Linked DNA regions of Chlorobaculum parvum NCIB 8327. The protein of the gene in region 2 interacts with the protein of the main gene of each other region in a pairwise test. Links are inferred from orthologs where the notes say so. Each region holds a gene or a part of one and is shown on either strand. Other genes may lie near its edges. The genes, in order: sucD and sucC.

Region 1 (14,536 bases), 300 kb from region 2 along the record:
GTCACAGCGCGATTCGCTGGAAAAAATGCTCGGCAACATCTACCATCTACGGTACCAGAAAATGTCTTCATGGCGACAGAGACATTCTCATGACGATCCTCGGGAAATGAAGCCATTTGGCCCACCGCCACAAAACCCTTAACGCAGCAACCGGACACCATCATGACCAGCAAAGCTTTTAAATGGAGAGCCTTTGTCAGCGTAAGCCTCACGCTCAGCTTCATTGTCATGACGCTCTCGGGTATCATACTCTACCTTTCGCCTCCCGGCCGGGTAGCGAACTGGACTGACTGGAACATTCTCGGCCTGACCAAAAAAGGGTGGGAAAATCAGCATGTGGTTTTCGCCGCGGCTTTCATCATCCTGTCGATTTTTCATCTTTTTGTGCTCAACTGGAAGGCCTTCTTTACCTACCTGAAAAGTAAGGCAAGCAAGGGATTGAGCCACCCGGCGGAGCTTGCAGCCTCGCTGATGCTCTTCGTGCTGTTCGGCGTCGGAACTCTCTGGCATTGGCCGCCATTCGAGCAGCTCATCGCGTTTGGCGACAAGCTTTCAGCTTCCTGGGAATACAAATCCGGAGGCCCGCCGGTGCCCCATGCCGAAACGATGCCGCTTGACGAACTTGCCGCCCTGCCGCAGGTCGGCACACCGGCAGAGCAGATGGTCGAAAAGCTCCGTAACGCTGGTTTGAAGGTGCAAAGCACCAGCCAGACGCTGCAAGAGATTGCCGAGAACAACGGCATGGAGGTGCAGAAACTGTACGGAATCATCATGGAAGGCAAGCCGTCAGGAGGACTCCCCGGAAGCGGATGGGGCCGAAAAACCCTCAGCGAAGCAGCCGAAACCATCGGCGTCACACCGCTGGCGCTGCAACAGGCACTGAAGCAGCAGGGCATCGAAGCCTCATCGGAGGAAACCATCCGTGATATCGCCACCAGCAACGGCATCGAGCCGTCGGAACTGGTCGACAGAATTGGCCGGATGGCAGAAAAACGGTAACAGCAAGCGCGCTCAACGCCGGGGACGGCAGAGCGCGCCATACAGCTCCGGTCGCCGGTCGGCGAAGATATCATTGAACTCATTGAAGCTCTTGTCGCGGCAGATTCGGGGATCGATCTCCGACACCATCACCCGATCACCATCCGCTTCGGCAAGCGCAACCGCTTCTCCCCACGGATCATAGACCGCTGAACACCCCTTGAACAGCAACGTCTCCTCACCTCTCGTTTCAGTACCACAACGGTTCGCCACAGCTACGTAGACCTTGTTCTCGATGGCACGGGCAGGCATCACCTTTCTCCAGGCATCGGTCACCAGATTCGACGGGCAGGCGATCAGGTCGGCCCCATCAAGCGCCAGCACGCGGCTCACTTCGGGAAAGCGCCAGTCGTAGCAGAGCATGATGCCGATGGAGAGATCGAGCCGCTCGTCGCGAATAACCGGAAAGCCGGTATCGCCGGGTTCGAACACGAACCGCTCCTTGTAAAACAGATGCGACTTGCGATAGATGAGCGGCGCTGAACCATCGGGACGAAAAACAAACACCGAATTGTAGAAGCGATCACCCGCATTTTCAGCTATGCCCGCCACAATAATTGCCCGCTTTTCAGCCGCAAGCCTGCTGAAAAAGCTACTGGCCCGGCCATCCGGCGCTTCGGCATAAGGCACAAGCTGCTCCCGGGACACAAAGAAATAGCCGCTGGTGCACAGCTCGGGCAGCACAACCACATCAGCCTGTATCGGCTCAAGTAATCTGCCGATCGCTTCGAGATTCGCCTCGGGCTCGCCGAGCCGGGGCGTGAACTGAACCGTAGCCAGACGAATCATGAGCGGCCACCTCCGGATGAACCAAATCTTGCCCGCACCATCCGGGCGACAGACATGGCCTCGCTCCTGAAAATCAGAACGCCGAGGCCAAGATAGCAGAGCACGATGAACAGCTTCACCACGAGCGCCAAAGAGCCCGGAAAGCCGAAACCTTCAAGCCAGAGCAAGACATCACCCTGATACCCGGCAAACAGTAGTCCCGCGCCAAGCAGCAGGGCAAGGCGGCCCCAGTCATAGCGCACGGGATAGACCCGGAGAGAATAGTAGATCATGAAAAGGCTCATCACCATCGTACCAGCAAGGATAGCGATAGCCGCGCCATCCATGCCGCTCACCGGAATCAGGAGCCAGCAGGAAACGGTTGTCACCGCCGCACCGGCGAAGGTCACGATGGGCAGATATTTGGTATTGCCCGTAATCAGCAGTCCGGCGGAGAGGTTGGTCGAAATCATATCGAACACGTAGCTGAAAAAAATCCAGGGCAGAATCGACAGGCCGATCCAGTAATTCGGAGGCAGGAGATACAACCGACCACCGTAGTGGTAGTGGACGATGTCGGGCACGAACACCGTGGCCGCGACGGCCAGCACAATCGAAGCGATCACCGATAAATTGAGCACCTGGCGGAACAGGCGCTTCGCCTCGGGGTCGTCAGCATGTTGCAGGAAAAAGGGCTGCCAGGCGAACCGGAACACCTGAACCACAAGCTGCAGCACAACCCCGAACGCCGCAACGCGCCCGTAAATACCCACCACATCCTCCGCCTGAAAGCCATGGCCATAGAGCCGCGTTACGTCTGACTGCGGAATGCGGACAAGCAGGTTGCGGTCGATCAGATGAATGAGCAGGCCGGCAATACCCGTCGGAACGTAGGGTAAGCCGATACGCAGCATCTCCTTGAGAATACCCGATGAAAACACCGGCTTCAGGCTCCGCAGTACCGGCAGAAGCATCAGCAAACTAACCGCCGAACCGAACGCCTGCGCAATGAACACGCCGTGCAACCCCGCATTAAGCGACAGAATCAGCACGAACGCGCTGGCCACCACCGCCACAACCCCGACGATGCGCGCCAAGGCGAACTGCACGGCCTTGCGCTTCAAGCGCAGCTCGGCAAACGGCACCACAAGCATCGTATCAATCCAGAGGATCAGCGCCGCGTAACGCACGAAAATCCCATCGCGCGCAGCAAGCCCGAGCATCGTGGCGATCGGCCCAGCAAACAGCGCAATCAGGAGCGCGAACACCGTCGAGGTGACCAGCAGGCTCACCAGAGCTGTCGAAAAATAGCGCCGCTCGTCCTCGTTACGCTTGATCGCGTCGGAAGCGACTTTCAGGTACGAGGTTTCGAGACCATACGCGAAAATGACGTTCGCCAAGGCGATGTTCGCGTAGATCACCGCCTGGATGCCATTATCGAAGGTGGAGAGCTTGTTGGCGTAAAGCGGAACGAGAATGTAGTTCAGACTGCGAGCCAGAATAGTGCTCGACCCGTAAATGACCGTGTCCTTGGCAAGAAGCTTGAGCTTGGAGAACATCCGTTGAGGGTCCCGAAAAGTGGATCAGTCGTTCTTCTGGGTTTGAGGCCCGGTCGAACCGTTGGTGGCGGCAGCCTGCTCTTTCTGCTTCTTGACAGCATCCATATCGACCTGGAACTTGCCGTCTTTCTGGACAACGGGAATCTTGGAGATCACCTCACGCAGATGCTTCTGCGCTTCGGCCTGCTGCTGTTTGAGATCTTCAAGTTCTTTTCCGGACAGACCGACCGGATTGTCCTTGTCGATCAGACCATCCTTGAACGTCTCGATCTGGAGATTCTGCTCCTCCTTCATATGATTGACGAAGCGGGCGAGAAAATAGACCAGCATAAAAAAGACAGACAATGCAAAACCGAGAAGAAGAATCCAGCTCATAATGAGAACAGCTTGTAATTAGCGACAGGTTATGGTTGGTATGAACATCGAAAAGCGCACCGCATCGTCAATCGGAGAACCGATTCTGCAGTGAACACCCCGGCGTGTTCATCCGGTGTTTGAAAATAACATGAATTTTCCTGATAATGAATCTTTCAATTTCGAGCGTCCTCAAAAAGGCGTTTCTCAACAGTGTTCTGAGCCCGGCAGCAGCCAGCCCATTGCACCGCCGAACCCAACACGAGCATCATGAGTGAACCAAGGTCAACGGTACAGGAAGGAAAAACGATTCTTCTGCAGGAGGCTGAAGCCCTACGCGCAATGAGCGAGCGGCTTGACGAAAGCTTTGCAAAAGCGGTCGACCTGATGCTTGAGAGCAAGGGCAAAATCATCATTTCGGGCATGGGCAAATCGGGCATCATCGGCCAGAAGATCGCCGCCACGCTCTCTTCCACCGGTACGACGGCAGTGTTCATGCACCCCGCTGAAGCGGCCCACGGCGACCTCGGCGTGGTCTGTGAAGGCGACACGATCATCTGCCTCTCCAAAAGCGGCATGACCGAAGAGCTGAACTTCATCATCCCGGCGCTCAGGGAACGCAATGCCACCATCATCGCCTTCACCGGCAACACCCGCTCGTACCTGGCCATGAACGCCCACGTTGTGCTCGACACCGGCGTCGAACAGGAAGCCTGCCCGTACGACCTCGCGCCGACCACCTCGACCACCGCCATGCTCGCAATGGGCGACGCGCTGGCGATCTGCTTGATGAAAAAGAAGAACTTCACCGACCTGGAGTTCGCCCTCACCCATCCCAAGGGTTCACTCGGAAAGCAATTGACCATGCGGGTCGGCGACGTCATGGCCACCGGAGACGCACTCCCGTTAGTTTCGGAGGATGCGACGGTCTCAGACCTCATCCTCGAAATCACCTCCAAACGCTACGGCGTCAGCGGCGTAGTGGATGCGGAGGGAAAGCTGATCGGTATCTTCACCGACGGCGACCTGCGGCGTCTGGTGCAGACCGGCGAATCGTTCCTCGACAAGACAGCGGCGGAAGTCATGACCCCCAACCCGAAAACCGTCTCAGCCGAATTAATGGCCAAAAAGTGCCTTGAACTCCTCGAAACCTGGCGAATCACCCAACTCATGGTCTGCGATGAAGAGCAACGCCCGGTGGGAATCGTGCACATCCACGATCTGGTGACGCTGGGGTTGTAAGGGGAAGAAGTGGAACGGAAAAGGACAGCAAGCTTACTATCATACTCCCCGTCTGCCCTTGCAATACTTGGCGTCCAATTTGCCTGTGTTGCAACGAAACAACATTTTAGTCGATCGAGAAAACCTCACCACATAAAGCCCTCTCAGCAAGAACAACTTTGAAGCTCTGTTAAAGCTCTGCTGCACGCGCACTTGAAATCACCTCGACTTCAAACCTCTCTGAAATTTTCTTGATATTGTCCGGAAAAAACACAGATGAACAACCGGCATTTTGGCCACGATCATCTGTACAAAAAAGATGAATCCCCATGGAGTAACATGCTGCTATGGAATCGCCATCTGACCACTCTGCAATAGCTTTTATAAATGCGTTACGTTTATTTTCTGGAATTTGTAACGTTCCATCAGACAAACCGAACTCTTGTTTAAAACGACTGTATTTTGATTGCCCTCCTCCCATTTTTTCTATAAATTTTACACACTCACTGAACAGTTCGGCACGCCGCCAAAATCCACCATTTTCATCAAACTGCACGTACATATCTTTCGGAATTTCGTTTGTCCTTACTGTTCCAAATCGATTCATATGTATAACCTTAAAACCTAATCTCTGTGCGAGAGCAAGTTTGGAAATTAATACTTCTGGCAAACCAGGATGCAGTTCATTGTTTGGCGAAATACTAAATTCTGTACATACTCTATTATCAACAGACTGTGTATCTTTAAACTCGAACTTCGGCTTGTATGTTTTAAAAAAACCTGCTCGATGCATTTTTGGGATCTGCTCAAGTGAAATGGCCGCCTCACAAATAAACGGAACAAGCAAATTTCCTCGAATCTTCATATTTATCGTTCGATACGGCTCTGCCTCCGAATCGACTACCTTTTCCCAAACGTTTGAATCAAAAACGATTTTCATAAACTTCCCTAAAAATTATTTTTGCAATAAATTATCTGGCCGTTTTTTTTCATATACTAACTCCTTCTGATACATATTCGGCATCTCTTTCTATTCGTTTTTTCAAATAGGAACTCATTTTTCCCTTTTACACACAATATCGACAGGGCTTCTTCAATTGCCTTTCTAAATCCGCTTTAATATGAGAAAAAAAGCCCGAGAACACCGATCCCGTACTTTTCTGAATTTTCCTATTTATATAGCTTTATACGCTCAAGAATTTCTGAACGGTTCATGGTCATTTCTCCATTTTCTCAAGTTTTAAACTCATTATCCTTGAAATCAAAACCTTCTTTCATTCGTCTTCAACATCAACCTCAATATAGATACTCCATCAGCAAATAGCACAATACAGGCGCTCCAACAAGTCTCCCCCAACGCAAAAAAGGCTGCCCCGGTGTTACTCCGAAGCAGCCTTTTTCTGCGTAAATCTTCTTGCCCTACTTTCAGGCTTTTCCAAGCGCTTTGAGCATGGCTTGGCCGATGTCGGCGGGGTTTTCGACCACCTTGATTCCTGCGGCTTCCATTGCCTTGATCTTCTCTTCGGCGGTACCTTTGCCGCCTGAAACGATCGCGCCTGCATGGCCCATGCGGCGTCCGGGAGGAGCGGTACGGCCTGCGATGAAGCCGACGACCGGTTTCTTGAAATATTTCTTGATGTACTCGGCGGCCTCTTCTTCAGCGCTGCCACCAATTTCACCGATCATAATGAGACCTTCGGTGTCGTCATCCTTGGCGAACATCTTGACCGCGTCGATGAAGCGGGTGCCAATGATCGGGTCACCGCCGATGCCGATACAGGTGGACTGTCCGAGACCTACCTCGGTAAGCTGGTGCACCGCTTCGTAGGTCAGGGTGCCACTGCGCGACACGACGCCGATGGAGCCTTTCTTGTGGATGAAGCCCGGCATGATGCCGACTTTGGCTTCGCCGGGGGTGATAACGCCGGGGCAGTTCGGGCCAACCAGCACCGCGCCCTTCTCCTGCACGAAGCTGTAGGCTTTCATCATGTCGTTAACCGGAATGCCTTCGGTGATGCAGATGATCACCTTAAGGCCAGCGTCGGCAGCCTCCATGATGGCGTCTGCAGCAAATGCGGCAGGCACGAAGATGACCGTGGCGTTGGCTTCGGCCTTCTCGACAGCTTCACGGACGGTGTCGAACACCGGAACCGGACGGCAGAATTGGTCTTTCTCGTTGCCGTTATAGAGAATACCGCCCTTGCCGGGAGTGACGCCTGCCACAACGTTGGTGCCGTATTCGAGAATCTGCGAGGTGTGGAAGGTACCCTCGCCGCCGGTAATTCCCTGCACGACCAGACGGGTATCTTTATTGACCAGTACGCTCATAAGCTCATAATCGTTTGTGGTGTTATAAAATAGCCGTCAGTTCGACGGAGCTGTCTGGCAGAGTGCCTGGAGATTGCGTGCAATCCCGAGCATCTTGCCCTCTTCGAAAAAGTTACAGATGAGATGAACGCCTACCGGCAGACCGAGGCTGTCGAATCCGACCGGCACGCTGACCGCCGGCATGCCGACGATGCTGGCCGGGACGGTGAAGACGTCGGCCAGGTACATTTCAAGCGGATTGTCCATCTTGTCGCCGATACCGAACGGCGGGAAGGGCGAGGTCGGTCCGGCGATGACATCGACCTTCTCGAACGCCTCGCGGTACTTTTCCTGGAAGACCCGACGCACCTGCTGTGCTTTTTTGTAGTAGGTATCGTAATAACCCGCTGACAGCACGTAGGTGCCCAGCATAATGCGGCGCTTGACCTCCGCGCCGAACCCTTCGGTGCGCGAGTTGACGTACATGCTTGACAGATCGGGCGAGTCCGGCGAACGGTAGCCGTAACGCGCGCCGTCGAACCGGGCGAGGTTCGAGGAGGCCTCGGCAGTCACGAGAATGTAGTAGGCCGCAATAGCGTAATCGCTTTCGGGAAGCTCGATCTCGACCAGCTCAGCACCGGCATCCTCGAGCTTCTTCAGCCCTGCCTTGACCACTCCGGCCACATCGGCGTTGAGGTTCTCCGGGAAAAAGGCCGAGGGCACACCGACGCGCAGGCCTTCGAGGGAGACGTGATCCATCGTGGACTCGTAATCGGGCACCTCGTGGTGCGACGAGGTTGCGTCGCGATCGTCCTGCCCGGCAATGACGCCGAGCACGAGCGCCGCATCGTCGCAGTTGGCGGCAAGCACGCCGATCTGATCGAACGACGAAGCAAAGGCCACAAGCCCGTAACGCGAAATGCGGCCATAGGTCGGCTTGAGCCCCACGACGTTGCAGAAACCACCCGGCTGGCGAACCGAACCGCCGGTATCCGAACCGAGCGCCACCATGCAGAGATCGTTGGCAACGGCTGCCGCAGAACCACCGGAGCTGCCGCCAGGCACGCGGGTTTTGTCGAAGGGATTAGGCACCGGGCCAATGGCAGAGTTCTCGTTAGAACTGCCCATCGCGAACTCGTCCATGTTGGTGCGACCGACGAAAATGGCATCCTCGGCAACCATCCGCTCGATGGCGGTGGCGTCGTAAACGCTCTCGTAACCGTCGAGAATCTTCGAAGCGCAGCTCAGCGGCGCGCCCTTCATGGAGATGTTGTCCTTGATGGCAATCGGCATACCAAACAGCACGCCGGGCTCCTCCCCCCGCTCAAGCTTGGCATCTAGTTCACGCGCACGTTCGAGCGCCGCTTCATGAAACACCGCGGTAAAAATATTATCGTCCTTTTTGGAATCGATACGCTGTAAATATTCAGAAATAACCTGCTCGCAGGTCAGCTCACGGGAGAGCAGCTTGGACCTGAGGTCCTCATATCGGCGAAACTGCACGTCTATTCAGGCTGGATTAGATTGAAGATCGTTCATCTGCATGATACGGCGGGACTAACAACCCCTGCGTCAACGAAGGCGCTGCAGGCCGGAAGAGCACGGAGCTCTGCCGCCATGAAGTTTGTATAATAATAAATTACTGTCTATAATTCAATTTCATGGATATTGCGGGTACAGTCACCTATGAACGGTTCAGATTGGAAAGCTCAACTTCCGAACAAAAGCGTTAACCTCTCGTTTTTCATCTAGTTACATGCCCCAGTGGTTCAAATCAACGATCGATCCTGAAGACGCCCTGCTGCAGGATGAGCTGAAATCTACATGCGTATTTCCACGGCACATCGGGATCATCATGGATGGAAACGGCCGGTGGGCCAAACAGAAAGGCAAGTCGCGCATCGAAGGACATATCGCTGGCGTTGATTCGGTTCAGGATATCGTCGAAGCATGCTCCCAGCTCGGCATCAGTGCCCTGACGCTTTTCACTTTTTCTATCGAAAACTGGCGGAGGCCGAAACCTGAAATTTCAGCCCTGATGAAGCTGCTGATCAAGGTGCTCAAAAAAGAGACCCCCCAGCTTTGCGAAAATAATATCAGGCTCGAGGTCATTGGCGATTTGAATCTGGTCAGCAGCACCGTACGGAAAACGCTCGAAGAAACGATAGAGCAGACCAGAAACAACCATGAGCTGACCCTGACCATCGCCTTGAGCTACAGCGGCAAGTGGGACATCACCAACGCCTGCCGCACCATTGCCGAACAGGTGGCGAACGGAACGATCGCCCCCGAGCAGATCGACGAAAACCTTTTTGCCGCGAACTTGTCAACGGCTTCGCTCCCGGATCCGGAGCTTCTGATCCGAACCAGCGGAGAGTTCCGCATCAGCAATTTCATGCTTTGGCAAATCGCCTATTCTGAAATCTTTTTCACGGAGACGTACTGGCCCGATTTCCGACGCGACAAGCTCTACGACGCACTCCGGGAGTATCAGAACCGGGAAAGGCGCTTTGGCCAGACAAGCGAACAACTCAAAGCCGAAACCTTGAGAAAACAGGCCTAACTCACCGAATCATTCAGGTTTTTCATGAATACAACACCCTTTTCGCCAGACAAGCTCTCAGCACTTCTGATTGGCCTGGCACTGCTTAACGGTCCGATATCGACCGCTTATGCGAAAACCGCAGCAACAAACGCTTCCCCGGCCTCCGAAGCTGCTACCGGCACTCCGGCCTCTTCGCAATCCGCGAAGCTGCGTACAGTGACCGTCCGTCAGATTTCGTTCAGCGGGCTGCAAACCATCAAGGAGTCGGAACTGCTCAAAAGCCTGCCCATCAAGGCCGGAGAACAGATCACCATTCCAGGGCAGCAGATTCCCGGCTTGCTGCAGTACCTCTGGAATCTCCAGTACTTCAGCAACATCGAAATCGGGCAAACCGAGCTTGGTGGCGACAACATCGGGCTGACCTTCAGAGTCACCGAATTTCCGATTCTGGAAAGCATCGAGTTCCAGGGCAACGACAAATACAAGGACAAGGAGCTGCTCAAAACCACGGGCCTTGTCGTCGGTCGCAGAATAAGCCAGCAGGAGCTGCTCAACGCGTCCAACAAGATTGAAAAACAGTACGCAGCCAAAGGCTACCTGACCGCCGGTGTAGAGTACCGCGTGGAAAACACCGGAGACAACCGGGCCAAGGCAATCTTTACCGTCCACGAAGGCTCGAAAGTGGTAATCGAAAAAATACGGTTCCACGGCAACAAAGCCTTCAAGGAGGGAAAACTCCGCGATGTGCTCAAGGAGACCTCACAAAACTCCTGGTGGAGAAAAATCTTCGGTCAGCCGAAGCTCGACAAAGACAAGTTTGAAGAAGACAAGAACCTGCTGGTCGATTTCTATCGTAACAACGGCTACCGCGATGCGCGCATCGTCAAGGACACCCTCACCTATACCAAGGATAACAAAGGGGTCAACATCGATATTTACGTCGAAGAGGGGCCGAAGTATCAGATCGGCAGCATCACCTGGATCGGCAACACCAAGGATTTTGCAACAACCGGTATCCTTGACGAGACATTCGGCATTAAGCAGGGTGACCTGTACAGCGCCAAAAAGATCAACGAGCGCCTGAACTTCTCCCAGGATCATTCGGATATCGCCTCGCTCTACCTGGACAGAGGCTATCTCTCGTTCAGGGCCCGGCTTGAAGAACAGGTCGTGCAACCAAATACGGTCAATCTGGTCATCACGCTGACCGAGGGCGATCCGTTCACCCTGAACCTCATCAATGTCAAGGGTAATACCAAAACGAAGGATCACGTCATTCGCCGCGAGCTTTACACGGTACCTGGCGATACCTTCAGCCGAAAGAAAGTGGTGAGAAGCATCAGGGAGCTTTCGATGCTGAACTACTTCGACCCCGAAACCCTGACGCCAGACATTGACCCGAATCAGCGCGACAACACGGTCGATGTAACCTACAACATCACCGAACGCCAGACCGATACCTTCAATGCGGCCGTCGGTTACAGCGCGTCGAGCGGTGGCACGGGCTCTCTCGGCTTAACGTTCAATAACTTCTCGCTCGGCGACATCTTCAACCCTTCGGCATACCGGCCGCTGCCTCACGGCGATGGTCAGAAGCTTTCGATGCAATGGCAGTTCGGCACCAACAACTACCGGACGCTCTCCCTTTCGGTCAGCGATCCCTGGGCCTTCGGTACCCATACCTCTGTAGGGCTCAGCGCATTCAAAACCAAGCAGACCTATGACCTGAACAGCAGCAACGAAGTCACCGATAACAAAACCATCAAGCAGTATGGTGCAAACCTCTCCATCGGGCGCAGACTGACCTGGCCGGATGACTATTTCACCATCAGCTGGCGTATTGGTTACCTGCACACGGAAGGCGGCTTCGTGAGCTTCCTGAACGAAACCAACGTGCCCGAAACGGCCGAGGAGTATTCGATCACCCAAACCATCACCCGCAACAGCGTCGATAACCCGATCTATCCCAGGCACGGCAGTAAGAATACCTTCACTGCCCAGCTGGCCGGTGGATTCCTGCCTGGCACGATCGACTTCTACAAACTGATCGGAACAACAAGCTGGTACCTGCCGGTATCGAAGGATCTGGTTCTGAATCTTTCGGCGCAACAAGGCTATCTGGACACCTTCAGCGACAAGGACTATATTCCTTACACCAGCTATTTCTACATGGGTGGAAGCGGCATGTCCTCGCTGCCAACCGTACCTCTTCGAGGCTACCCCGACCAGTCCCTCGGCGGACTGTTCTCGGGTGAAGACAACCTGTACGGCGGTAAGGTCTATACCAAAATCACCACTGAGCTGCGCTATCCGCTCACCCTGAGCCCATCGGCAAGCATCTATGGCCTGGTCTTCTTTGAAGCTGGCAATCTATGGGCCGACTCCGGTTCGGTGGATCTGACCGATCTGAAAAAATCGGCCGGTATCGGACTGCGGCTGTACCTGCCGATTATCGGCCAGGTCGGTATTGATTACGGCTATGGATTCGACTCCGCGCCTTCCGAGCCCGACAAAAATTCGCAGGGCTGGAACTTCACCTTCACCTTCGGACAACCGAACAACTGAGTTTTCGACCAGCCGAAACAACAAAGGGTGACCATTTGGTCACCCTTTTCATTTTCTCACCGATCATCGATTATCACTCCTCTTCATCATCCGGCTCTTTCAGGCGCGACAACTCGTCGCGGATACGGGCAGCCTCCTCATAATCTTCGCGATCGATAGCCTCTTCGAGCTTTTTCTGCAAATCAGCCTCTGGAGAAGCTGCGGGCTGCAACTCCTCCTCAGCGGGCTTGTCGGAAAGTTCTTCTGACACAGCGGCTTCTTCCCCCTCCTTCGGCTGCTCCTCAACGATTCCGGCCTCGTTCATGATCTCTTCGGAAACATAGATTGGCGCATTGAAACGCACAGCAATGGCAATGGCGTCACTCGGACGAGCATCGATTTCATGCACGACCCCACCCATTTCGCAGATAACCTTCGCATAAAAGGTCTCGTTGTGCAACTCATCGATAAACACCTCATTGACATGAAGATCGAAAGCATCGGCGACATGCTTGAACAGATCATGCGTGAAGGGACGAGGCGGCTTGATATTCTCAAGCTTGAGCGCTATGGCCTGCGCCTCAAACCCGCCAATGATGATCGGCAACTTGCGTTTGCCTTCAACTTCATAGAGAATAAGGGCATAGGCACCGTTGGTATGGGGACTGGTCGAAAGACCGAGAATATCAACCTGAAGTTTGTGCATGATTCGGGAACAATTTTCGTTTTGGGGGGCACATTATTGCCCTGCCAGTACTTAACAGTAAAGTACCGTTAAACATTTCTTGTTCAAAGGTGATGTGTGCAATCCTCAATCCGGGAATGGCGCGGAGTGAGCGATACGGTTCGCGAGCGGCAACAAAAAAGCCGCTTGATGCGGCTTTTTGTCTGCGTGAATGTGCCCGAGAGGAGATTCGAACTCCTACACCTCGCGGCGCTACCCCCTCAAGATAGTGTGTCTACCAATTCCACCACTCGGGCATTCATTGCTATGTAAGGAAACAGTTACTGCTCCCAGTGAGAATAGAAGGACTCGAACCTTCGACCCACTGCTTAAAAGGCAGTTGCTCTACCAACTGAGCTATATTCTCAACCAAGATCCAGCCACGATACGGGCTTACTTGTTCTGGTAACGCAAACGCTTCTTGTGCCTGTTCTTACGGCGCATCTTCTTGCGTTTGTGTACGGCCATTTTATGGCGTTTTCTTTTTTTTCCGCAGGGCATGAATATTTCTATCTACTCTCTGTTTTAGAAGGCAAGTAATATAGGGCTCCGACCGATTTCTTCCAAACAAAAAAAATGTCTAGAGCCATTTTTGCTGGTCGGCAGCGCTAAGCTTACAGTACCGGCCAATCCGACTAGCTAGAAGGATTGAGCAGCAACATCGGATTAGGCGTTCATGTACTTGAAGAACTCCTTGTTGTCCTTGGTCTCGACGATCTTTTCGCGCATGAACTCCATGCACTCGATCGGGTTCTTGTCGGCCAGGTACTTTCTGAGCAGCCAGGTGCGTGAAAGTTCTTGCTGGCTGAACAGCAGCTCCTCCTTGCGAGTACCCGAGCGGAGAATGTCGATCGCCGGGAAGACCCTGCGTTCCGACAAGCGCCTGTCGAGCACAAGCTCCATGTTGCCGGTACCTTTGAACTCTTCGAAGATGACGTCATCCATGCGCGAGCCGGTATCGACAAGCGCCGTGGCGATGATGGTAAGGCTGCCGCCCTCTTCGATGTTTCGAGCCGCACCGAAGAAGCGCTTCGGCTTGGTCAACGCGTTGGCGTCGATACCACCGGAGAGAATCTTGCCGGAGTGAGGAATGATGGTGTTGTGCGCACGCGCAAGCCTGGTGATGGAGTCGAGCAGAATCACCACATCGCGCCCCACCTCGACCATTCTCTTCGCCTTTTCGAGTACCATGTCGGCCACCTGCACGTGGCGTTCCGGATCCTCGTCGAAGGTCGAGCTGACCACCTCGGCCGGCACGCTGCGGGCCATATCGGTTACCTCTTCAGGCCGCTCATCGATGAGCAACACGATCAGAAAAACCTCGGGATGGTTCTTGATGATGGCGTTGGCAACCATCTGCAACAGAATCGTCTTACCGGTCTTCGGCTGCGCCACGATCAATCCGCGCTGTCCTTTACCGATCGGGGTAAAAATATCCATGATCCGCCCGCAGTACTCGTTCTGACGGGTTTCAAG
Region 2 (14,411 bases):
GGCAAGCATTTTGACGACTATATCGCCTACCTCTCCAGGGCACTCAGGGTGCATACCACAATGCCGGAAGACAGCAGAAAAAGTGGCGATCTGCGTTGGGTTAAAACCAACCTCAAATTGCATGAGGTCGATGCGCTGAACCACACCAAGACCGTCGCCACCAAGAATTTCTTCATCGGCGCCTTTGCCCAGAACACCTCGTACGGCACCACAACATCGCTGATGAACAACATCAAGCTGATCTGGCATATTTATTCCAGCTACTACCACCATCAATCGGCCAGAGAGTTCGTGCAGCTACTCAAATCGGTTTACGAATGCCTGCCGCTGTCGGACTTCAACAAGGATGAACTTCCGGCCCACATCAAGCCGATCATCCAGTGCTCGTTCAGCAACACGCTCTCTTCGCTCTTACCGGGAGGAAACCTGCTGACCCCGTTTTTCCTCAACCTGTTTCTGGCGGGCGCAACCAACACCTATCTGACCTGCCTGGCCGGTATCATCACCTCGAAGCACTGCCAGATGCTGTCGCTTGAAGACAAGCAGGAAATCATTCAGCAGAGCATGTTCGAGGCATCCTTCATGGTCAAGGAGATTGTCAAGGAGTGCAACCCGATTCTGTCGGTTACGATCAGCAATGCCGTCAAGAAGGCCGGGATCGAAAGCCTTGACACCGTCACAGCCCCATCAACAGGCAGCAGCGTGGCCCAGGACATCGTCTCCCACCTGGCCAGCTCGTTGAAACATATTATCAGAGAAACCGGGAATGAGTAAATACTAGCGGTCGCGATCAATATCAATGAAAGAGAGCACACAAAAGCACAGAGCTCTTGAATGAAACTGAATTAACGCCCCGTATTCCCCTCCTCTTCGCACACGCTCGTTTATCGCCCTCTTAACCCCCGGAAAAAATCCTGCAACAGGCTTTCGGCTTTGTGTTCCATGATACCGCCGTACACCTCGGGCTGGTGGTTAAGGGCGCTGCAGCCGGTGACGTTGAGCACGGTGCCGGATGCGCCCATCTTCGGGTCCCAGGCACCGAACACCACGCGACTGATTTTGGAAAGCACGATCGCACCGGCGCACATCGGGCAGGGCTCCAGCGTGACGGCAAGCGTACACCCTTCGAGGTATTTATTATCGAGCGTGGCCATCGCCGAGGTCAACGCGATCATCTCGGCATGAGCGGTGGCATCCGAAAGAGTCTCCACCTGATTGTAGCCACGGCCGATGACCAAACCGTTCGGGTCGAGCACCACCGCACCGACCGGCACCTCTTTGCTTTCATAAGCCTTGATGGCTTCCCGAAAAGCCAGTTCCATGCAGCGATTCAGATCAGACATAGGCAAGCGAAGAAATCTGCGCCACAAGCCGCAGCGGTTTCAGTAAAAGCAGAAATTTTGTTATCATAAAGTTTAAACTTTTTCCGCATTGAAGCCCGGTTTTCAACCGGCGCGTATTCTTCGATAACCATAGAACCTCTGCGATGAATATTCATGAGTATCAGGGCAAAGGCATCCTGAAACAGTTCGGTGTGGCCGTTCCCAAGGGCATAGTAGCATTTTCGGCTGAAGAAGCAAAACAGGCTGCGGCCGAGCTTTTCGAAGAGCAGTCAAGCCCCGTAGTGGTCGTCAAAGCGCAGATCCACGCAGGTGGGCGCGGCAAGGCCGGCGGCGTCAAGCTGGCCAAATCCCCCGAAGAGGTGTATGAAATTGCCCAGAAAATGCTCGGCACCACACTGGTAACCCACCAGACCGGCCCCGAAGGCAAGGAGGTCAGGAGACTGCTGATTGAAGAGGGCATGAACATCGACAAAGAGTTCTACCTCGGCATCACCCTCGATCGCGCTACGTCGTGCAACGTGCTGATGGTCTCGACCGAAGGTGGCATGGAGATCGAAAAGGTGGCCGAAGAGACCCCCGAAAAGCTCCTCAAAATTCAGGTCAATCCGAAGTACGGCCTGCAGGGCTTCCAGGCTCGTGAAGCGGCGCTCTTCCTCGGCATGCAGGGTGAGCAGTTCCGCAATGGCGTCAAGTTCATCGATGCGCTGTACAAAGCATACACTACCATCGACGCCTCGCTGGCAGAAATCAACCCGCTCGTGGTTACCAAAGAGGGACGCGTGCTGGCTCTCGACGCCAAGATCAACTTCGATGACAATGCCATGTACCGTCATCCGGATTTCCACGAACTGCGTGACATCACCGAAGAAGATCCGCTTGAGTACGAAGCATCGAAGTCGAACCTCAACTACGTGCGCCTCGACGGCAACGTCGGCTGCATGGTCAACGGTGCCGGCCTTGCCATGGGCACTATGGACCTCATCCAGCTTGCCGGCGGCAAACCGGCCAACTTCCTCGACGTAGGCGGTGGCGCCAGCCCCAAAACGGTTGAAGAGGGCTTCAAGATTATCCTCGGCGACAAAAACGTCAAGGCCATCCTTGTCAATGTCTTCGGTGGCATCGTGCGCTGCGACCGCGTTGCCGGAGGCGTCATCGAAGCTGCCAAGAATATTGGCCTGACAGTACCGGTCATCGTGCGCCTCGAAGGCACCAATGCCAAAGAGGCACAGAAAATGCTCGATGAATCTGGCCTCAGCCTCATCGCCGCCAACGGCCTGAGGGATGCCGCTGAAAAGGTGCAGAAAGCACTCGCCTCGGCCTGAGCCCTGTCCATACAAAGCATTAAAGCAGAAAAGCCCGCTTCCACTACCGATGTGAAAGCGGGCTTTTGCTTTGCCTCGAAACCTGAAAATTCATCCCCCAAAACGATATAAAAAAACAGGGCGAAAGGATCAACCAACCTTTCGCCCTGTCATTTCAGCAATCGTCCGTCCTTCTCCGCATCTCATCAATCATCTGCCATAACCACAATCACACATCGGCACACAACCTAACAGCATAGCGAAGAAGATCCGGAATATTGCTGTCACTCACAACACAAAGAACAACACATCAACCCCATACTAACAATAACATCACAATCACATAATCATCATATCATTCAATCGTACCTTTCAATCAATAGGACGACGCCCCCCACGATTCCTTGCGCGCTTTTTTATTTTTTTCAAAAAAATATTTCTGGTCTGCAAAAACGGGATTTTACCAGCAGCCATAGAACTCACTCATAGCGTAGCGCCTCGACCGGCTTGAGTCCGGCGGCTTTTTTGGCTGGCCACAATCCGAAAAACAGACCGATCAGCACCGAAAATCCGGTCGCCAGTACGACAGAAAAAATCGAGGTCTGCACCGCCCACCCGGCAAAGGTCGAAAGCATCACCGACACGCCCACGCCGACCGCGATGCCGATGAGGCCGCCGGTGAGCGTCATGCCGACCGACTCGATCAGGAACTGGAGCATGATGTCCCCCCGCCGCGCGCCGATGGCCTTGCGCAGGCCGATCTCGCGGGTGCGTTCCGTCACCGAAACCAGCATGATGTTCATGATGCCGATGCCACCCACCACCAGCGAGATGGCCGCAATCGAGCCGAGCAGCATGCTCATCGTCTCGGTCGTGGCGCTGAGCATCTGCTGGAACTCGGTCATGTCGCGGATGTAGAATGAATCCTCGTCATTCGGCTGAAGTTTGTGTCGCTTGCGAACAAGGGCGTCGATCGCCTCTTTGGCCGCGTCGAGCCTGTCAGCGCTGGTCACTTCGACATAGATGCTGTTCAGATAGTCCCGGCCAAGCAGCCGGTGCATGGCGGTAGTTACAGGAACGAGCACAGCATCGTCCTGGTCCCGATGACCGGCAAATCCTTTGGGGGGAAGAATACCGATCACCCTGAAGTTGATGCGGTTGATCTTGATGGTTTGGCCCACGGGGTCGTCATTGCCGAACAGCTCGGAAGCGACCGTGGTGCCGATAATGGCAACCTTCCTGCGCGACCGGATTTCATCACTGGTAAACCATCGGCCGATGGTGGGTATCGTGGAACGCATCTTGCCGTATTCAATTCCCACGCCCTCGACCGTACTGCTCCAGTTTCGGTTCAGATAGACCATCTGCGCCGTCCCGGTCACATAGCCCGAAGCATACCTGACCAGTGGCGAAAACTCTGCAATGGCCTCGACATCCTGCCTGGTAAAGCGGGTAAAGGTGCCGGAGCCCTGGGCGGAACCGCGAATCTTGGCTGACCCGCCCCTGACGGAGAGCAGATTCGAGCCCATCGATTTAAGTCGTTCCTCCATCGAAGCGCGAGCCCCCGATCCCAAGGCCATCATGGCGATCACCGACGCCACGCCAACCAGAATGCCAAGCACCGAAAGCAGCGTCCTGATCTTGTTTGCCGCAATCGAACGAAACGCCTGCTTCACAAATCCGAGCATCCGCGACGGCTTGAACAGCGGCTGGTGATCGAGTTTCATCGGTTCGCCGGAAACTTCGCTTCGTCGGCCCGCATCCTCTTTTTTTCGATCATCGATAATCTTTCCGTCCTGCATGGTGATGACGCGATCGGCATAGGCGGCAATGTCATGCTCATGGGTCACCATGATGATGGTTTTGCCCTGCTGATGCAGCTCGGTGAGAATCCGCATGATCTCGTGCGAGTTCTTCGTATCGAGATTGCCGGTCGGCTCGTCGGCAAAGATGAGCATCGGATCGCGAATCAGCGCCCTGGCAATGGCCACCCGCTGCTGCTCGCCGCCGGACATCTGGTTCGGGCGATGATCCGCCCGGTGCCCCAGGCCGACCATTTCGAGCCGGGCAAGGGCATCGCTTCGGAAATCCCTTCGTTCGTCACTGTAGATGCAGGGCAGCATCACGTTGTCGATCGTGCTCATCCGGCCAAGCAGGTGGAACTGCTGGAACACGAACCCCGCCACATTGTTGCGGAGTGTGGCCAGTTCATCACCGTTCAGCTTGCCGACATCCTTGCCCATCAGGCGGTACTGGCCGCTGTCGGGCACATCGAGCATGCCGAGGATGTGCATCAGCGTGGACTTGCCTGATCCGGACGCTCCCATGATCGCCACGAACTCGCCCTGCGCGATGGTGAGACTTACCCCCTGCAGCGCATGAACCGAGCTTTCGCCGATCGTGTAGCTTTTGGTGATGTCAACGACCTCGATCATTCGCCCTTCTTCTGATTGTCACGCTTGCGTTGCGGCATAAATGGATTACTGCCACCATTATCTTTCGGCAGCTCAAACGACTTGTTTTCAACCAGCACGACATCCGAAGCCGAAAGTCCGCTGACAATCTCCACACTGCTGTCGTCCTGCAGGCCGACCTGTACCGGCACCGTTTTCAGCGAGTCCTTACCCGCGACTTTCTTCAGCACGAACGACTGACCATTCTGCATTTTGACAGCAGCATGCGGAAGCGTGAGCACCCGGTCTTCCTCCTTGACGATGATATCGACATTGGCGCTCATGCCGGATCTGAACACATCGGGCACCCTGGCAGGCAGGATATCGACATAGTAGATATTCACGTTGTTCACCAGCGTGGACTCGTAATAGATATGATCGACGACGCCCTCGACGCTGATTTCGGGATAGGCATCAAGGCTGATCTCGGTTCTCTGCCCGACCTGTACGTTGCCGATGTCGGTCTCGTCAACGTCAGCCTGCACAATCAGCCGGTCTGAAAGCACCAGCACGGCATCGCTGGTGGTGATGGTCTGGCCCGGATTGAGATCGCTCACGATCACCTGCCCGTCGATGGGCGAAATGAGAGCCGTCTGATTGTAAACTTTGTTCCAGTAATCGATCTCGCTCTGCCCTTTCTGCGTGGCTGCATCGAGCAGCGCAGCCCGTTCGGTGGAGCTGATGAGCGCAAGCACCTGCCCCTTCTTGACGAAATCGCCCTCCTTGACGAGAATCTGGTCGATGCGCCCGCTGACCGGCGACTTGATCTCAAGCCGGTTCTGCGGCTTGACCGTTGCCGTGGTCGATACCATCTGACGGATATCACCGATTGCAGGCCGGTACTCCCGGTACGACACCTTCGCCTTGCTGTCGAAAGCGGTCGTGAAATAAAAAAATCCTGCGATGGCCGCTATGGCAAGCACGCCACCCCAGATCATGAGCTGTTTACCTCGTTTCAAGAGTCCCTCCTTTTGCCTGCACCCAGGCTGCTTCGGCGGTCAGCAGATTTGAGCGGGCGTTGAGAAATGATTTTTTCGCACTGACGAAATTGTCTTCGATGATAGTCCAGTCGTTGAAGGAGACCAAGCCGGCAGAGTACTGCGCATCGGCGATTCTTGCCCGCTCGGCAGCGGCATCGAGAAATTTTTTCTGGACATCCACCTTTTCGGAAGCGTCGCGGAAGTTCTTCCACGCCTCTTCCAGACTCCGCATGAGTGAAAAGTAGAGGCTCTCTTCATCGGCGCTAAGCTGGTTGACCACAGCTCTCGCTTTGGCCACTCCGGCTCGTCCTGCACCACCGGCATAAATGGGCACCGACACGTCGATCCCGGCCTGCCAGTCAGTGCGGTCAGGCGGAAGCTGCCTGAACGAGCTGTTGCCAAAACCAGTGGAAACAGAGACTGAAGGCATGAACGCGCTCTTCGAGGCCTGAAGGTTGTATCCGGCAGCATCTTTCTGCGCGGTGAGTTCGAGGTAGGCCGGATTGTTCCGCGCGATGCTGTCGAAATCGGGCGGTGTGCGGGTCTGTTCGCTTGCCGTGAACTGCCCGGTCACGCGGATCGGCGTGAAGCTGCGGCGACCAAGCTGGGTGCTGAGCACCATCTGGGCAAGATCGAGCGCACGCCTTGCCTGGGCCACCTCGAACTCCGACTCCGCCAGATCAGCCTGTGCCTTGCTGAGCGAGCCGATGTTCTCCGTTCCTGACTTGTAAAGCAGCGAAATCAAACGGAGGTTCTGCTTTCGTTTCGTCATGATCTCCTCGGCGAGGGAGACCTGTTGCTGCGCGGTGAGCAACTGCACGAACGCTGCCCGAAGGGCGTAGCGAGTATCGACCGAAACCGCCTCTTCGCTGTACCTCGACGCCTTGAGTTTTTCGGTGGCGGACTTCACCTCGCTTGAGGTTTTGGCGCCATCGTAGAGCAACTGGCTGGCGTTGACCCCGTACGACCACGCCCCGCTTGCCACAGCGTCAGTTGAGGCGGAGCGCGTTCCGCCAGCGCTGGCACTGACGGCCGGCAACGTGCCACCCTTGACGATCTTGCGCTGCGCCTCGGCCTGCCGGACGGACTCTGCCGCCGAACGCAGATCGGGATGATGCGAGGCGGCTTCATCGAGGCACTGCGACCAGCTCAGCGTTTCAAGCGCCGATGCGGCTGCCCCCGGCAGGCAGGCAAAACAGAGTACCGCGACAAAAATGCGAGTTGCGCGAAATCGTCTCATGAGGCGGATCAATAATCTGTGATTTGAAAAACACTCACCGGTTGGACGACATGGTATTTCATTTCAAGCGCCATGCAAGGCGATTCCGGACGGAAACGGACGGTAGCATGGAGCTTTAACGAAATATCGTATCTTCACCACAAACCTGAAACCGCGACTCCATGCTCGAAGCACGAAATCTCTCTCTTTCGGCAGGCACCAAAGTGCTCCTGCGCGACACCTCATTCCGGATCGGCGACAAGGATCGCGCCTCGCTGGTCGGCCTGAACGGCACCGGCAAGTCAACGCTCCTGCGCCTGTTGAGCGGCCAGCTCAAGGAGGACGGGCCCATCAGCGAAGGGCAGATCATGAAGTCTTCGACGACCACCATCGGCTATCTGCCGCAGGAGATTTCGTTCGAAGGCGACCTCGACAAAACCGCGCTCCAGTACGCTCTCGAAGCTAACAAAACGCTGCATGAACTTTCTGAAAAGATTTCGCGCATGGAGCACGAGCTCGCGCTGCCCGATCAGGATCACGCAAGCGAGGAGTACCACAAGCTGATCGAGCGTTTCAGCGACGCCTCGCACGACTTCGAGCGGCTCGGCGGCTACCGGATGCAGTCCGACGCTGAGAAAATTCTTTCCGGCCTCGGCTTCAGCGGGGCGGATTTCTATAAAAAGGTCAAGGAGTTCTCCGGCGGCTGGCAGATGCGCCTGCTCATCGCCCGGCTGCTGCTGCAAAACCCGACGCTCCTCCTGCTAGACGAGCCGACCAACCACCTCGACATCGACTCGCTGCGTTGGCTTGAACAGTACCTGCTCAACTACGAGCACAGCTACCTGATCGTCTCGCACGACCGCTTCTTCCTCGACAAGCTCACCACCAAGACACTCGAAATCGCCTTCAACGAAATCACCGAGTACAAGGGCAACTACAGCTTTTATGAGAAAGAAAAGGCCGAGCGATACACACTCATGATGTCGCGCTACGAGAACGATCTGAAAAAGATGGCTGACCTGAAGTCCTTCGTCGATCGCTTCCGCTACAAGGCCACCAAGGCGCGTCAGGCGCAAAGCCGGTTGCGCCAGATGCAGAAGCTCGAAGAGGAGCTGCAGGCCCCGGAGGAGGATCTGTCGCAGATTTCTTTCTCGTTCCCAAAGGCGAGACCGTCAGGCCGCGAAGTGCTCCGGCTGGAGGGCGTTTCCAAGTCATTCACCCTGCCGGACGGCACGACCAAAGAGGTGCTGAAAGATATTGACCTCGAAATCATGCGCGGCGACCGCATCGCCATCGTCGGTTCGAACGGCGCGGGCAAGACCACCTTTTGTCGGATTTTGGCTGACGAGATCGAGTTCAAAGGCACGCGCCAGCTTGGCCACCACGTCAGCATGAACTACTTCGCCCAGCACCAGACCGACAACCTCTCGCCGGAAAAGAGCATTTTGGACGAGATGATGGACGCTGCACCGACAGCCGAAGCACAGCGCCGTGTGCGCGACATCCTCGGCTGCTTCCTCTTCAGCGGCGACGCGGTGGAGAAGAAAACCGCCGTGCTCTCCGGCGGCGAAAAATCGAGGGTTGCGCTGGCAAAAATCCTGCTTCAGGCCTCCAACCTGCTCATCATGGACGAGCCGACCAACCACCTCGACATGCGCTCCAAGGAGATGCTCATCGACTCGCTCGAAAACTACGACGGCACGCTCCTCATCGTCTCGCACGACCGCTACTTCCTCGACAGCCTGGTAAACAAGGTGTTCGAGATCAAAAACGGTGGAGTGCAGGTCTATCTCGGCACCTACGCCGAATACCTCGAAAAAGCTGAAAAAGCGTGGGAAGAGGAGAAAAAGCAGCAGTCGGAAGCTGAAGCGAAAAAAGCTGCTGAACAAAAAGCCGCGGCAAGCAAACCGGCAGCAAAAAAAACCTGCCGCGCCCAAAGCCAACAGCAAAAAGATCGCGGCAATCGAAAAGGAGATTCAACGGCTTGAAGAGTCCAAACAGCAGCACGAAGAGATGATGGCCCAGCCCTCATTCTACGAGCAACCCACCGACGAAACCCGCAAGGCTACCGAGGAGTACGACGAAATCTGCCGGGAACTGGATGCGCTCTATCAGTGCTGGGAAGAGGAGGCTGGGTAATTGGTAATTGAAGAGAGCGATTCGCTAACGGCGGCTCACTTCCCAGCCAGCACTCGCAACCCTGCAACTCCGGCGATAATCAGAAAAATACAGAACAGCCGCGCAAGATCGCGTGGCTCGTTGAAGAGCAGCATACCAGCTACGGCCACACCTGCCGCGCCGATGCCCGTCCAGACCGCGTAGGCCGTTCCGACCGGGACGGTTTTCATCGCCATGGAGAGCAGCCAGAAGCTGACAAGCATCGCTGCAATGGTCAGCACAGAAGGCACGGGGCGCGAGAATCCTTCGGAGTATTTCAACCCCACCGCCCAGGCACACTCGAACAGGCCGGCTATGAACAGCATTACCCACGCCACGATTCAGTTTCTCCAGTTTCTAACATTGTTTATTGGACAGATCAGACGAAGGAAGCAACCGGACTGGCGCAAGGCCTGCCCCTACATAATTATCCATTCTCAACTACACCTTCATCCAACGCTTCTCGCGGTCGGAATCCATGCCAGCCTGCATGATTTTCTGGATGGCGAGGCCGTCGCGGAAGCTGGCGGCGTCTTCGATGGAGCGCTCGCCGTTTTTAAGCGCTTTGACGATACGGTGCGCAAGGAAGGCAAAGCCGACAGCGAAGATACCGTGCACGGCGAGTGAGGACTGTTTGATCTTCTCCTGAAGAACCAGCTCGTCCCACGGGAGGATCGGCTCGACCTGCTTCCAGCGCGGCGCGTCGATCAGGCTGCGTCCGCCCTTGACCTCGCTGTTGACGATCTCCCAAAGCCGTCCAGCCCCATCGAGCCGGATGGTTTTGAGGCTGCCGACCACTTCGAGCGAGAACCAGGTGTAGGAGCCCACTGTGCTCACATGCATGAGCGACGAAGCGCCAAGCGCCACCGACGAGGGGCCGAACTTCATGAACATGGCAAAGCTGTCATCCGAAGTAACCGGCAGGGTATTGCCCGGCTTTGAAGCGTCGGGACGCTGCGGGATCGAAGTCGAGAGGTTGCAGCACACTTCGGAAATTTTGCCGACAAGGAACCGGTTCAGATCGATCAGGTGCGAACCGATCGCCCGGAGCGCTCCGCCCCCTTTCGAGGCGTCGCTCCACCACGACCACGGCAAGTCGATTCGGTTGCGCGAGGCGAGATTCACCACCGCACGAACCTCGTAAAGCTTACCGATTTCGCCGCTGTCGATCATCTGCTTCATGGTTCTGACCGAAGGGTGAAAGCGAAGCTGGTGATCGATCAAGGCCAGCCCCGGCGATTTTTCGGCAAGCTCCGTCATGCGCTCGGCCTCCTCGACGGTCAGCGCGAACGGCTTCTCACAGAGCACACCGATGCCCTTGTCAAGCACGCCCGCAACCATCGGCTCGTGCAGAAACGTCGGCGTGGTGACGCAAACCAGGTCGAGCAAACACTCATCGAGCATCTCACGCCAGTCGGCATAGCCCTTCGAAATACCGAATCGATCGAGAAACTTCTGGCGGCGCCGTTCTGTCGGGCTCGCCACGGCGACGAGCTCTACATCGTCCATCAGCGAAAAAGCCGGTGCCTGCGCCACCTGCGCCCAGCCGCTGCCGATAAATCCTGTCTTGATCCGTTTGGTCATCGTTGGTTGATCTTCTTTGTCTTCATGTTTTCATCGTGCTGCGCATACGGTCAGCGCCAAAAAAAAGGGTGACCAACTGATCACCCTTTAAAAAACTAACCGGTACTATTTCAGCTTGTCTGCTGAAGCTTGGCCTGGCGGGCCCGTTCGATGTACTCCTTCTGGATGTCTCGCGACACGTTGTAGGCCTTGGAAAGGCTGTCGGAGCGCCAGAGATGCGCGTCAAAGGCCATACAGACATTGCGAAGGAACGGCACACCGATTTCGGTGACCTTCACGCTCTTCTCGCCGAGTTCGACGATTCCGTCGTTCTCCATGTCTTCGAGGCGGAAACGGGCAATGTCGAGCTCATCGGTGTAAAGTTTCGGATCTTCCCAGGAGGTCTCAAGCCGGCACATCAGGTTCAGGATGTGGCGGCGCAGTACCAGATCCTCGTCCGAGAGCAGGTGACCGCGCATGATCGGGAAGCGGCCCTTGTTGACCTCTTCGACGTAGCGGGCGTCGGTGCGCTCGTTCTGCGCGAAGGCGTACCAGGTATCGCTGATCGACGAAGCGCCGAGCGCTATCATCATCTGAGTGGTGTTCTCGGTGTAACCCATGAAGTTCCTGTGCAGGGTACTGTTCTTCATCGCCTCGTAAAGCGCATCGCCCTCGATGGCAAAGTGGTCCATGCCGATTTCGTGGTAGCCGATCGATTCGAGCATTGCGCGGCCCTTGTCATACAGCTCCTGCTTGACGTCGCCCACCGGGAGATCCTCCTCCTTGAAACGGCGCTGCCCTTCGTAGAGGTGCGGGTTGTGACCGTAACCGTAGAATGCGAGGCGGTCGGGACGCAGCTCCATCACTTTCTGGATGGTGTCGGTGACCGTGGCGAGCGTCTGCTTGGGCAGGCCGTAGACGAGGTCGAAGTTGATCGAGTTGAAGCCGATCTCGCGGGCCATGTCGATCTTTTCCTTGACCAGCTCGAAGGACTGCGGACGGTTGATCTCCTCCTGCACGGTGGCGTCGAAGTCCTGGATGCCGAAGCTCATGCGGCGGAAACCAACGCTGTAGAGCGCTTCGAGGTGCTCGCGGGTGGTCGAACGGGGATTGGTCTCGAAACTAAAAATATAGTCGTCCATCTTGTTGACATCCTTGAACAGGGTCTCGACCAGACGGATGATATTTTCGGGGCTGAGGAAGGTCGGCGTACCACCGCCGATGTGCAGCTCCTTGACGTTGAGCTTGCCGGGGAAGACGTCGAGGTACATCTGCCACTCTTTGATGAGCGCATCGACGTAAGGCTTCTCGAACGAGTGGTCGGTGGTGCGATGAGCGTTGCAGCCGCAGAAGTAGCAATAGTTTTCGCAGAACGGGATGTGGATATACATACTGATACCCGAGGTCTCGTTGCTTTCGTTGAAGCCTTTGACCATAGCCTCTTTCCACTGTTCCTGAGTCACTCCATCCTCACTCCAGGACGGAATGGTGGGATAACTGGTGTAACGCGGACCGGGATTGCTGTACTTCAAGGCCAGCTTTGCGACGACATCTGTTGTCATTGTATTCTTCCTTGGCAAGTGTTATTTTTTGGATGCACTGGTGAAAATACAAAAACTCCGCAAATTTATAGCCCTCAAACTGCAACGGCCTTAATCATTAGTAAGGCCGCATAATTTCTTTTTTCCATGACACCATCATCCACAGACGCACAGGCGCCAATGGTCGGCATCCTGATGGGATCCGATTCCGATTTCGACATCATGAAAGAGGCGGCCAGCGTCCTCGACGAGTTCGGCATTCCGTTTGAAATGTCGGTCATCTCGGCACACCGCACGCCGGGCGACCTCGAGGCCTACGCGTCTTCGGCGCAGGAGCGCGGCCTGAAGGCGATCATCGCCGGTGCGGGTGGCGCGGCGCACCTGCCGGGCGTCACGGCGGCTATGACTCCCCTGCCGGTCATCGGCGTACCGATCTTCAACAAGAAACTCAGCGGCCAGGACTCGCTCTACGCCATCGTGCAGATGCCCGCCGGCATTCCGATAGCCACAGTCGGTATCGACAACGCCCGCAACGCGGCGCTGCTCGCCGTGCAGATGCTCGCACTGTGCGACGAAGCGCTGATGCAGAAGCTCAAGGAGTTCCGCCAAAAGCTTGCCGACGCCTCGCGCCAGAAAACCGCCAAAGTCAGGGAAAAGCTCCGTGCGAACGGCTGAGTTCTGGATCGACCGGCTCCGGCTCGAACGCCACCCCGAAGGGGGCTGGTACCGCGAAACCTACCGCAGCGAGGGCGAGTACGACTTCAGCGGAGCCGCGACCTTCGGCTCCGCGCGAAGCTACGCGACCTCGATCTACTACCTGCTGGAGCAAGGCGACCACTCGCGGCTGCACCGCATCCACTCCGACGAGCAGTGGTACTTCCACGCCGGCTCACCACTCGACGTGCATTGCTTCCCTGAAACCGGTAAACCGTCGCGGTTTACGCTTGGCGACAACCCGGACGCCGGAGAGGTGCTGCACTCCTGGGTTCCTGCTGGGGACTATTTCGGCGCATCCCTTGCCGAGTCGGACGATCCAGACGCATACGCCCTCGTGAGCTGTGTGGTCGCACCCGGCTTCGACTTCCGCGACTTCTCCTTCGCCGATCGGGAAGCGCTGACCGCGAAGTTTCCCGACCATGCCCGAATCATCGAAAAGCTGAGCTGAAGCGAGCTGTTTTCAGCAACGCTTCGGCAACGGCAATAGTAATTTCCGTCGCTTTTTTATTACTTTTCAGAGTTTGCGCACGATGAGGGCATTGTTGCCGTAACCAGCCTGCTCCCCGTTATTATCATCAACGTCAATGCCCGCGCCAAATCCATGTGAATAGGAGATTTCCGGAGAAGATGAAAAAAAAGGTCGTGATCGTCGGCGGAGGTTTTACAGGACTCAACGCCGCAAGAATGCTCAGTAACAGCAAAGATGTCGAAGTCACCCTGATCGACAGGAAAAACTACCATCTCTTTCAGCCGTTACTGTACCAGGTCGCCATGGCCGCGCTCGGCGAAGGCGATATTGCCACGCCGCTCAGGAACATGCTGGCTGGCCACGACAACATTACCGTCTTCAAGGGCATGGTCACCAACGTCGATCTCGAACAGCGGAAGGTGATTACCGATTTCGGTGATCTTGAGTACGACTACCTCGTCCTTGCCTGCGGAGCGCAGCACCACTACTTCGGCAAAAACGACTGGGAAGAGCACGCACCGGGCCTGAAAAATCTTGCCCAGGCCTCTGAAATTCGCCGCAGGGTGATGGAGGCTTACGAAGCTGCCGAACGCACCAAAGATCCGAAAGAGCGCAAAAAGCAACTCACTTTCGTGATCGTTGGCGGCGGACCAACGGGCGTAGAGCTT

What was found.
Region 1: the proteins of sucC (region 2) and sucD interact in binary tests that used the Escherichia coli proteins (3 or more experiments, as listed by UniProt). The link is inferred for Chlorobaculum parvum NCIB 8327 from one-to-one orthologs.

The regions. Positions count from the first base shown.
Region 1 is NC_011027.1:1,928,342-1,942,877, forward strand. The notes cover bases 5,318-8,217. They hold sucD (succinate--CoA ligase subunit alpha), read right to left. Parts: upstream 7,269-8,217; coding sequence 6,366-7,268; downstream 5,318-6,365. Other genes in these bases: CPAR_RS08930 (hypothetical protein), read right to left, coding at 5,318-5,880; gatA (Asp-tRNA(Asn)/Glu-tRNA(Gln) amidotransferase subunit GatA), read right to left, coding at 7,305-8,217. In the rest of the region: CPAR_RS08900 (Spy/CpxP family protein refolding chaperone), read left to right, coding at 1-142; CPAR_RS08905 (DUF4405 domain-containing protein), read left to right, coding at 163-999; CPAR_RS08910 (nitrilase-related carbon-nitrogen hydrolase), read right to left, coding at 1,012-1,827; CPAR_RS08915 (lipopolysaccharide biosynthesis protein), read right to left, coding at 1,824-3,365; CPAR_RS08920 (hypothetical protein), read right to left, coding at 3,390-3,740; CPAR_RS08925 (KpsF/GutQ family sugar-phosphate isomerase), read left to right, coding at 4,062-4,961; more of CPAR_RS08930, read right to left, coding at 5,131-5,317; more of gatA, read right to left, coding at 8,218-8,750; CPAR_RS08945 (isoprenyl transferase), read left to right, coding at 9,004-9,810; outer membrane protein assembly factor BamA, read left to right, coding at 9,835-12,357; CPAR_RS08955 (bifunctional nuclease family protein), read right to left, coding at 12,431-13,042; transcription termination factor Rho, read right to left, coding at 13,727-14,536. UniProt on the Escherichia coli protein: Succinyl-CoA synthetase functions in the citric acid cycle (TCA), coupling the hydrolysis of succinyl-CoA to the synthesis of either ATP or GTP and thus represents the only step of substrate-level phosphorylation in the TCA.
Region 2 is NC_011027.1:1,637,824-1,652,234, forward strand. What follows is about bases 801-3,575. They hold sucC (ADP-forming succinate--CoA ligase subunit beta), read left to right. Parts: upstream 801-1,486; coding sequence 1,487-2,665; downstream 2,666-3,575. Other genes in these bases: CPAR_RS07595 (nucleoside deaminase), read right to left, coding at 885-1,343; CPAR_RS11070 (hypothetical protein), read right to left, coding at 1,331-1,474; CPAR_RS07605 (MacB family efflux pump subunit), read right to left, coding at 3,124-3,575. Also shown: CPAR_RS07590 (hypothetical protein), read left to right, coding at 1-774; more of CPAR_RS07605, read right to left, coding at 3,576-5,079; CPAR_RS07610 (efflux RND transporter periplasmic adaptor subunit), read right to left, coding at 5,076-6,035; CPAR_RS07615 (TolC family protein), read right to left, coding at 6,043-7,317; CPAR_RS07620 (ABC-F family ATP-binding cassette domain-containing protein), read left to right, coding at 7,479-9,284; CPAR_RS11290 (hypothetical protein), read left to right, coding at 9,271-9,435; CPAR_RS07625 (DMT family transporter), read right to left, coding at 9,471-9,779; CPAR_RS07630 (Gfo/Idh/MocA family protein), read right to left, coding at 9,895-11,037; hemN (oxygen-independent coproporphyrinogen III oxidase), read right to left, coding at 11,148-12,578; purE (5-(carboxyamino)imidazole ribonucleotide mutase), read left to right, coding at 12,705-13,232; CPAR_RS07645 (cupin domain-containing protein), read left to right, coding at 13,219-13,722; CPAR_RS07650 (NAD(P)/FAD-dependent oxidoreductase), read left to right, coding at 13,902-14,411. UniProt on the Escherichia coli protein: Succinyl-CoA synthetase functions in the citric acid cycle (TCA), coupling the hydrolysis of succinyl-CoA to the synthesis of either ATP or GTP and thus represents the only step of substrate-level phosphorylation in the TCA.